DNA from 3 places in the Streptomyces sp. NPDC023157 genome. Region 1 is predicted to be linked to each of the others. Evidence: riboswitches for the same ligand, from Rfam matches in the RefSeq annotation. Region 1 holds a riboswitch; each other region holds the start of a gene.
What was found. A riboswitch is a leader RNA that binds a small molecule or an ion and turns the genes downstream of it on or off. The one in region 1 is predicted to bind cobalamin.

Region 1 (3,261 bases):
CGTAGACGAGGACGAGGGCGAGCAGGGCGCCCGCGAAGGCCCCGGCGGGCAGGGCGACGGTGGTGGTGACACCCCCGACGAGGCCGGCGCCGCCGCCCAGGACCAGGACGAGCACCGCGCCGGCGGAGGCCCCGGAGGAGATGCCGAGCAGGAACGGGTCGGCGAGCCGGTTGCGGACCAGCGCCTGGAGCACGGCGCCGACGACGGCGAGCCCGGCGCCGACGACCGCCCCGAGCAGCACCCGGGGCAGCCGCACGTCGAGCACGATCGTCCGGTACGGGGAGGGCCCGGCCCGCCCGGTCAGGGCGTCGAGCACCTGGCCGGGCGGGATGCGGACGGAGCCGAGCGCGAGCGCGGCGACGACGGCCGCGGCGAGCGCCACGAGCAGCCCGGCGACGACGGAGGCGTGACGGAGCCGGGTCATCGGGTCGCGGCCGCCGGGTGCAGCTGGGCGGCCAGCTTCCCGACGGCGGCGGGCGCGCGGACGCCGAGGACCGCGTCGGAGAGCGGCAGCACGGCGAAGCGGCGGTTCTTGACGGCCGGTACCTCGCGCAGGGCCGGGTCGTCGAGGAGGCGGCGCTTCTTCTGCTCGACGGTGGTGGAACCGTAGGCGTAGATGACGATCACCTCGGGCCTGCGGGCGACGACCTGTTCCCAGGTGGCGTCGCCGAAGGTCTTGTCGAGGTCGGCGAAGACGTTGCGGCCGCCGGCGCGGGTGATCAGCTCGTTGCCGATGCCCTTGCCGCCGGCGGTGAACGCGGTCTTGTCGCCGCTGTCGTAGACGAAGACGGAGACGGGGGCGGTGCCCTTCAGGCGCCGCTCGGCGGCGGTGACCCCGGCCTTCGCCTCGCGGGTCCAGGCCTCGGCCCGGTCGGGGACGCCGAAGGTGCGGCCCACCTCGGCGACCTCGCGGTAGACGTCGTCGAGGCCGGTGGCGCCGGAGGGGCAGTACTCGGTGTTGAGGCGGGAGGCGATGCCGGAGCGCTTGAGGTCGTCGCGGCTCCGGCCGGCCTTGGCGTCGAAGGCGGAGGCGTAACCGCCGTACACGAAGTCGGGGTCGGCGGCGAGCAGCGCCTCCTTGGAGGGGTACTCCTTCGCGAGGACCGGGACGCTGTCGTAGGCCTTCTTGTACGCGGGGAGGACGGCGTCGTCGAGGTAGGCCGTGCCGGCCAGGGACTTCTGCAGGCCGAGGGCGAGCATGACCTCGGTGACGTGCTGGTTCATGGTCACCGCCCGGCGCGGCGGCGCCTGATAGGTGGTCGTGACCCCGCAGTTGGTGACGGTGTACGGGAAGCCGGGCGCGGCCTTGCCGCCGGCGGGGGTGCTCGCGGGGGCCGCGCAGGCGGCGAGCAGGGGTATGAGGACGGCGGCGGGCAGCAGCGGGCGGCGCCAGGACATGGGGAGGCCTCCAGACGGGGATCTCCGCGTCCCCGGTCGGTGCTGGCAGGCGGCAGGTCAGTTCCTGGCTTCCGGCCCTGGTCGGGGGCCGGTCACAGTGGCGGGACCGTGCCGGATTCGCACCGGCTTCCTGGGTCCTGCCGCCCTCGTTTCCCGACAGTCTCTCACCCGCCGTCAGGCGGGCCAGGCGGAGGTGCGGATGGTCGCCACGAAGTCGCCGGGTTCGAACCCGGGCACGAAGTGGCGCAGGACGTCGGCCTTGACGTTGCCGAAGGTGGTCTCCGGCTTGGGGGCGACGCCTTCGGCGAAGGCGGCCAGGATGCGGTTCTTGAAGTCGGGGCGCGGGTGGGCGTCGACGATCGCGGCCCGCTCGTCGGGCGTGACGAGGGTGGGGTCGTCGTAGCCGATGCCGAGGACGTCGTACTCGACGCCGGCGGTCACCAGGGCGACCTCGGGCTCCATGAACTCCGGGATTCCGGGGGTGGTGTGGAGCGCGACGGCGGTCCACACCCGGCGGACGGCGTCCTCGCCGACCCCGTGGGAGCGCAGGAACGCGGCGGCCTCCTCGGCGCCGTCGACCTCGAAGCGGCGGCCGGAGGCGTGGTGCTTCGCGCCGAGCCCGAGGTCGTGGAACATCGCGCCGACGTAGAGGAGTTCGGGGTCGTACGCGAGGCCGCGGGCGCGGCCCTGGAGGGCGCCGAAGAGGTGGACGCGGCGGGAGTGGTGGTAGATCAGCTCGCCGGCGGTGTCGCGGACGAGTTCGGTGGCGGCGGTGGCGAGGGCGGTGTCGGGGATCAGCTCCATCGGGTTCATGGCTCAAGACTCGCTCCGGCGGCACCGCCCCGGCCATGTCCCTGAGGACAGGCATCCCACAGAATCGGACACATGACGAGTACGCGGCCGCGGCAGGCGGCCCAGGCGCCGCACGACGTGTGGGTGTTCGCCTTCGACGGGGTCCGCCTCCTCGACGTGTCCGCGCCGCTGGAGGTGTTCGCCACGGCCGGCGCGCCCTACCGGGTCCGGGTCTGTACGCCCGAGGGGCGGGACGTGCGCACCTCGTGCGGGCTGCGGATCGGCGCGGACGGTTCGGCCCGGGAGGTCGCGGCGGCGGGCACGCTGATCGTGCCGGGGGCGGTGGAGGTGACCCTTTGTGTGGCGGCGGGCCCGCCGGTGGCGGAGCTGGCGGCGCGCTCGGCGAGGGTGGCCTCGGTCTGTACGGGCGCGTTCGCGCTGGCGGCGGCCGGGCTCCTGGACGGGCGGCGGGCGACGACGCACTGGGAGCACGCGGCGGAGCTGGCCCGGCGCCATCCGGCGGTGGAGGTGCTCGCGGACGCGATCCACGTACGGGACGGGGAGGTGTGGTCGTCGGCGGGGGTGACGGCCGGGATCGACCTGTGCCTGGCCCTCCTGGAGGAGGACCGGGGGGCGGCTGCGGCCCGTGCGGTGGCGCGGGACCTGGTGGTGTTCCTCCAGCGGCCGGGCGGCCAGTCGCAGTTCTCCGCGGCCTCGCGCACTCCCCCGACGGGCCATCCGGTGGTGCGGCCGCTGCTCGACGCGGTGGCGGCGGATCCGGCGGCGGACCACAGCGCGCCGGTGCTCGCGCGGCGGGCCGGGGTGAGCGTCCGGCATCTGGCGCGCCTGTTCCGGGAGCAGACGGGGGCGACCCCGGCGGCGTTCGTGGAGCGGGTGCGGGTGGAGGCGGCCCGGCTGCTCCTGGAGGGCGGGGCGAGTGTGACGGGCGCGGCGGCGCGCAGCGGTCTCGGCAGCGACGAGAGCCTGCGGCGGGCGTTCGCCCGGCATTTCGGGGTCACGCCCTCCGCGTACCTGGCCCGGTTCCGGACGACGACCGGGGCGCGGGCCGGG
Region 2 (3,261 bases), on a different contig from region 1:
CGGCGATCCGCTCGCGCAGCGCGGCCCAGCGCTCCGGCCAGTTCAGCTCGACGTCGAAGTGGTCCGGGTGCAGCACGCCACGGGCCGTACGGGTCTTGTCCCAGGCGGGCAGCGGGCCGTTGCGCTCGGCGAGGTCGGCGGAGGCCTCGTACGCGGCCAGCATGATCCGCTCGGCGATCCGGGTGGACAGCGCGCGGGCCTCGGCCGAGTCGAAGGGCAGCTTCAGCTTGAAGAAGACGTCCTGGAGGCCCATCGCGCCCAGGCCCACCGGGCGCCAGCGGGCGTTGGAACGGCCGGCCTGCTCGGTCGGGTAGAAGTTGATGTCGACGACCCGGTCGAGGAAGGTGACGGCGGTGCGCACGGTCTCGTCCAGGCGCGCCCAGTCGATCTGCCCGCCGTCGGCTCCTTCCTGGACGAAGGCGCCCAGGTTCACCGAGCCGAGGTTGCAGACGGCCGTCTCGCCGTCGTCGGTGACCTCGATGATCTCGGTGCAGAGGTTCGAGGAGTGGACGACGGAGCCGGGCTCGGCGGTCTGGTTGGCGGTCCGGTTGGACGCGTCCTTGAAGGTCATCCAGCCGTTGCCGGTCTGCGCGAGGGTGCGCATCATGCGGCCGTACAGGTCACGGGCCGGCATGGTCTTCTTGGCCAGGCCCGCGGCCTCCGCCTTGCGGTACGCGGCGTCGAACTCGTCGCCGTACAGGTCGACCAGCTCGGGCACGTCGGCGGGGGAGAACAGCGACCACGCGGCGTCGGCGTTGACCCGGCGCATGAACTCGTCCGGGATCCAGTGCGCGAGGTTCAGGTTGTGCGTACGGCGGGCGTCCTCGCCGGTGTTGTCGCGGAGCTCCAGGAACTCCTCGATGTCCGCGTGCCAGGTCTCCAGGTAGACCGCGGCGGCGCCCTTGCGGCGGCCGCCCTGGTTCACCGCGGCGACGGAGGCGTCCAGCGTCTTCAGGAACGGCACGATGCCGTTGGAGTGCCCGTTGGTGCCGCGGATCAGCGAACCGCGGGCGCGGATGCGCGAGTACGACAGGCCGATGCCGCCCGCGTGCTTCGACAGGCGCGCGACCTGGTGGTAGCGGTCGTAGATGGAGTCCAGCTCGTCCTGCGGGGAGTCCAGCAGGTAGCAGGAGGACATCTGCGGGTGGCGGGTGCCGGAGTTGAACAGGGTGGGGGAGGAGGGCAGGTAGTCGAGCCGGCTCATCAGCCCGTACAGCGCCGCCACCTCGTCCACGGCACGCGCCGACTCGTCCTCGGCGAGGCCGCTCGCCACGCGCAGCATGAAGTGCTGCGGGGTCTCGACGACCTGGCGGGTGATCGGGTGCCGCAGCAGGTAGCGGGAGTACAGGGTGCGCAGGCCGAAGTAGCCGAAGCGGTCGTCGCCGGCCGGGTCGATCAGCGCGTCGAGGCGCGCGGCGTGCGCGGCGACGAACGCGGCCGTGCGGTCGGCGATCAGGCCCTCGCGGTGGCCGACGGCGACGGAGGCCGAGAAGGACACCGCGCCCTGGCCGGCCGCCTCGTCGGCGATGGTGATCGTGAGGAGCCGGGCGGCGAGCCGGGAGTACGCCGGGTCCTCGGCGATGAGTCCGGCGGCGGCCTCGGTGGCCAGCTCGCGCAGCTCCGCCTCGTCCGAGCCGGCGCTGCGGCCGCGCAGGGCGGCGGCGGCGACCTTGCCGGGGTCGGTGTCCGGGAGGTCGGCGGTGAGATCGGTCAGGACCCGCAGCAGCACGGTGCCGGGGCCGTCGGTCTCGATCGCTGCGGCCGGATCGGCGGGCGCGATGGTCACGTGGGGGCTCTCCCTCGCTCGGCGCGGAGCCAGGACGGGAGGCGGGAACGGGCGGCCGTACGCACGGCGGCGCCGCGTCCACCGGCCCACTCCGCGAGGCCCGGACGTCTGTGACACCCGGAACGGACGGACCGGGCGCGCTGCCGGCAGGTCTTCGGACTCACCCTGGGCGCGAAAAGCGCGCAAAACACACCGTTGCGGGACAGTTCCGGATTTCCACCGGATTCCCCTGCGGCGACAGCGAGGACGAGCATACATGTGGGGGGCGCCGCTCACGGCACCCCCCACATGTTGTGTCGGTCGGGGCGGAGTTCAGAGCTCCAGAACGTAGGTGAAGAGCGTGAGGTCGAGCCCCTGGACGGGCTTCCAGTCCCGCTCGGGGGAGCGGACGAAGCCCAGTCGCTCATAGATCCGGTGGGCGGTGGCCATCGTCCGCTGGGTGGACAGCACGATCCGCGCGCACCCCTCGACGGCCCGCGCCCGGTCCACGCAGGCCCGCACCAGGGCCTCCCCGACGCCCCGGCCGCGCGCCGCGTGCGCGACGGCCAGCATGCGGAACTCGGCCTCGCCCTCCCGGGCGATGTCCGCCCACTCCTCGCCGCCGGCGGTGAAGGTCACCCCGCCGAGGACCGTGCCGGCCGCGTCCGTGGTGTCGACCGCCACGAGCACCTCGGCCTCGGCGTCCCGCCGGGCCACGTCCCGCAGCAGGTGCAGGTACGCGTCGTCCTCGCCGAAGGCGAGGAACCCGTCGTCGAGATAGGCCCGCGCGGTGATCTCGCCGAGGGCCGCGTACTCCTCGGGCCGTACCGCCCTGATCGTGAAGTCCATGCCCGGCAGTCTGCCCCCGGCACGGCTCCGCCCGCCTCCGGATAACCGGAGGCGGGCGGAGGGGCCGGAGCGGACGGCCGCGGGGCTCAGTGCCCGGCGGTGCCGACCTTCGGCAGTTCGGTGGCGACGCCCGCGTCACCGGCGTCCGCCGTGTAGTCCCCGGGCGAGGTCTCGTCGACGCCGTCGGGCGCCTTGAGCGCCTTCAGGACGACGGTGAGGACCACGGTGACGACCAGGTTGAGCACGAAGGCGGTGAGGCCGATGTAGCCGATCTCCCCGATGCCGGGGATCTCGGCCGAGGAGCCGCCGAAGTGCTTCTGGGTGGGGCTGGCCACGCCGTACGCGGCGGCGGTGCCGTAGACCATGCCGACGGCCCAGCCGGCGAGCAGCGCCCAGCGGTGGAACCAGCGGGTGAACAGGCCGCCGACGAGGGCGGGGAAGGTCTGCAGGATCCAGATGCCGCCGAGCAGCTGGAAGTTGATGGCGACGGTCTTGTCCATGGTGAGGACGAAGACCAGCGCGCCGACCTTCACCAGCAGCGAGACCAGCTTGGAGACCTTGGTCTCCTGCTCGGGCGTCGCGTCCGGCTTGAGGAAGTCCTTGTAGATGTTCCTCGTGAACAGGTTGGCCGCTGCGATCGACATGAT
Region 3 (3,261 bases), 1.1 Mb from region 1:
TGCTCTCAAGCCCAAGACGGCGGTGGCCATGTCCGCCGTGCTGAACCTCGTCGGCGCGTTCCTGTCCGTGGAGGTCGCCAAGACGATCTCCGGCGGGATCATCAACGAAGAGGGCATTCGTACAGAAGTGATCTTCGCGGCGCTCGTCGGCGCCATCCTGTGGAACCTGCTGACCTGGCTGCTCGGTCTGCCGTCCAGCTCCTCCCACGCCCTGTTCGGCGGCCTCATCGGCGCCGCCGTGATGTCGGCGGGCTGGGGCGCGGTCAACGGCCCGACCATCGTCACCAAGGTCCTCATCCCCGCCGTCGCGGCCCCGATCGTCGCCGGTCTGGCCGCGATGGTCGCCACCCGCCTGACGTACCGCATCGGCGCGAAGACCGAGACGAAGGCCACCGCGAAGGGCTACCGGGCCGGCCAGATCGCCTCCGCCGGTCTCGTCTCGCTCGCCCACGGCACCAACGACGCCCAGAAGACGATGGGCATCATCACCCTCGCCCTGGTCACCGGCGGTGTCCTCGCCCCCGGCTCCAACCCCCCGATGTGGGTCATCGTCGCCGCCGGCATCGCGATCGCGGCCGGCACCTACCTCGGCGGCTGGCGCATCATCCGCACCATGGGCAAGGGCCTCACCGACCTCCAGCCGCAGCAGGGCTTCGCCGCCCAGACCAGCGCCGCCACGGTCATCCTGGCCTCCTCCCACCTGGGCTTCTCGCTCTCCACCACCCAGTCCTGCTCGGGTGCCGTGATGGGCGCCGGCCTCGGCCGCAAGGGCGGAGTCGTCCGCTGGTCGACCGCCACCCGGATGTTCGTCGCCTGGGGTCTGACCCTGCCCGCCGCGGCCGTGGTCGGCGCCGGCGCCGAGTTCCTCACCAAGCAGGGCCCCTGGGGCATCGCCGCCGTCGCGGTCCTGCTGGTCGCCGGCTCCGGTGTCATCTGGTCGCTGTCCCGTCGCAAGCCGGTCGACCACAACAACGTCACGGCCGACGACCTCGACGCCCCCGCCGAGCCCGCGGGTGTGGTGACCACCGCCATCGCGGCCGTCACCCCGCCGCCGGCCGGCTCCGTCGCCGCCGTCACGGACACGGACCTGAAGGCCACCATCCCCACCCCGGGCCCCACGGACCCCGCCGCTCCCCCGGCCCCCGCCGCCGCGGTCTAAGGAACTGGAACCAAGCATGAAGATCGACTGGGCAGCCCTCGGCTCCGTCTTCGGAGTCAGCCTCGTGGCGACCGTCGCCCTGGTGGGCCTCTTCACCCTCGGCGTCATGGGCCTCTCCAAGCAGGAGGAGGCCGCCGCGAACGGCGGCTCCGCCTCGCTGGCCCGTACCGGCGCCTACGCCTGCTTCGCCCTGTGCGCGGCGGCCGTGGCGTACGGCATCTACCTGATCGTCATCTGACGCGCTCCACCGAGCGTCGTCCGAGGCGGCGAGCACGACGGCCGGGCGGTCCGCACCACAGGGTGCGGGCCGCCCGGCCGTCGTGTCTGTGGCGCTCCGCACAGTGACCCGACGCAGGTCAAGGGTGAGTTGACGGCTGTTCGCGCAGCGTGGTGGACTGCCGGGGCCATTACGGCGCCAGTAGAGGAAGTCCGGTGCGAATCCGGCGCGGTCCCGCCACTGTGACCGGCCCCCCGGGGCCGGGAGTCAGGAACTCTCGCCGCCGGTCACGTCGATCCAGGGCGCGGACCCTGAGTGAGGACAGAGCGCCATGCCCGGCCGCGGCCTCGGCTTTCCCGGCACCATCGGTTCCACCGGCGCCACCAGCGCCAGCAGCGCCACCAGCGCCACCCGCACTTTCGCTTACGGAGCGGCCGCCGGCCTCGCCGTCGACCTGCTCGCGGGCGACCCCCGCCGAGGCCATCCCGTCGCCGCCTTCGGCCGGGCGGCCGGCGCGGTCGAGGAGCGCCTGCTGCGCGACCACCGCGGCTGGGGCGCCCTGCACACCGCCGTCTGCGCCGGCTCCACCGTGGCGCTCGGCGCGCTGGCCGCCCGTACGGTACGGGGCAGCCGCGCCGCCACCGTCGCCCTGACCGCCGCCTCCGTGTGGGCCGTCGTCGGCGGTACGTCGCTGGGCCGCGAGGCCCGCGCGATCGGCGGGGCGCTCGCGGCCGGGGACCTGGAGGTCGCCCGGGAGCGCCTGCCGCACCTGTGCGGACGCGACCCGCACTCCCTGGACGGTCCCGCGATGGCCCGCGCGGTCGTCGAATCGGTCGCCGAGAACACCTCCGACGCCGTCGTGGGCGCCCTGTTCTGGGGTGCCGTCGCGGGCGTGCCCGGCCTGCTCGGCTTCCGGGCGGTCAATACCCTGGACGCGATGGTCGGCCACAAGTCGCCGAAGTACCGCCGCTTCGGCTGGGCCTCGGCCCGGCTCGACGACCTCGCCGGCTGGCCGGGCGCCCGGCTCACCGCCGTCCTCGCCACCGTCGCCGGCGGGAACCCGCGCGGCGCGGCCCGGGCCTGGCGCGCCGACGCGGCGAAGCACCCCAGCCCCAACGCGGGCCCCGTGGAGGCCTCCTTCGCGGGCGCCCTCGGCGTACGGCTCGGCGGGACCCTCGCGTACGGCGGCCGGATCGAGCACCGGCCGGTCCTCAACGGGGCGGGGCGGCCCGTCGAGGTCGCCGACATCGACCGGGCGGTACGCCTGTCCCGCCGGGTGACCGGACTGACCCTGGCCGCCTGTGTCGGCGGCCGGATGATCGCGAGCGCGCTGAAGCGGAGGAACGCATGAGGGGTGGGGGGCTGCTCGTCGCCGGGACCACGTCCGACGCGGGCAAGAGCGTCGTCACGGCCGGCATCTGCCGCTGGCTGGTCCGGCAGGGCGTCAAGGTCGCGCCGTTCAAGGGGCAGAACATGTCCCTGAACTCCTTCGTGACCCGGGAGGGCGCCGAGATCGGCCGCGCCCAGGCGATGCAGGCGCAGGCCGCCCGCGTCGAGCCCACCGCGCTGATGAACCCGGTGCTCCTGAAGCCCGGCGGCGACCGTTCCAGCCAGGTCGTGCTCATGGGGAAGCCGGTCGGCGAGATGAGCGCCCGCGGCTACCACGGCGGACGGCAGGGGACGCTCTTCGAGCCGGTGCTGGCGTGCCTGGAGGAACTGCGGGGCACGTATGACGCCGTGATCTGCGAGGGGGCGGGCAGCCCGGCCGAGATCAACCTGCGGCGCACGGACATCGTGAACATGGGCATCGCGCGGGCCGCGCGGCTGCCCGTCGTGGTCGTCGGCGACATCGACCGGGGCGGGGTGTTCGCCCAGTTCTTCGGGA

Region 2: linked by a shared signal. The riboswitch ahead of ACZ3ZE_RS23855 (ribonucleoside-diphosphate reductase subunit alpha) and the one ahead of ACZ3ZE_RS05310 (ABC transporter substrate-binding protein) in region 1 are both predicted to bind cobalamin.
Region 3: linked by a shared signal. The riboswitch ahead of ACZ3ZE_RS00330 (cobalamin biosynthesis protein) and the one ahead of ACZ3ZE_RS05310 (ABC transporter substrate-binding protein) in region 1 are both predicted to bind cobalamin.

Annotation. Positions count from the first base shown of each region.
Region 1 covers NZ_JBVHIL010000001.1:1,164,174-1,167,434, forward strand. Annotated here, with positions in the region: gene ACZ3ZE_RS05305 (FecCD family ABC transporter permease) at 1-424, opposite strand, end outside; gene ACZ3ZE_RS05310 (ABC transporter substrate-binding protein) at 421-1,398, opposite strand; cobalamin riboswitch at 1,437-1,585, opposite strand; gene ACZ3ZE_RS05315 (HD domain-containing protein) at 1,573-2,211, opposite strand; gene ACZ3ZE_RS05320 (GlxA family transcriptional regulator) at 2,284-3,261, shown strand, end outside.
Region 2 covers NZ_JBVHIL010000006.1:458,464-461,724, reverse strand. Annotated here, with positions in the region: gene ACZ3ZE_RS23855 (ribonucleoside-diphosphate reductase subunit alpha) at 1-1,786, opposite strand, end outside; cobalamin riboswitch at 1,915-2,040, opposite strand; gene ACZ3ZE_RS23850 (GNAT family N-acetyltransferase) at 2,099-2,614, opposite strand; gene mctP (monocarboxylate uptake permease MctP) at 2,701-3,261, opposite strand, start outside.
Region 3 covers NZ_JBVHIL010000001.1:58,597-61,857, forward strand. Annotated here, with positions in the region: gene ACZ3ZE_RS00320 (inorganic phosphate transporter) at 1-1,159, shown strand, start outside; gene ACZ3ZE_RS00325 (hypothetical protein) at 1,176-1,397, shown strand; adenosylcobalamin (AdoCbl) riboswitch at 1,580-1,654, shown strand; gene ACZ3ZE_RS00330 (cobalamin biosynthesis protein) at 1,708-2,727, shown strand; gene ACZ3ZE_RS00335 (cobyric acid synthase) at 2,724-3,261, shown strand, end outside.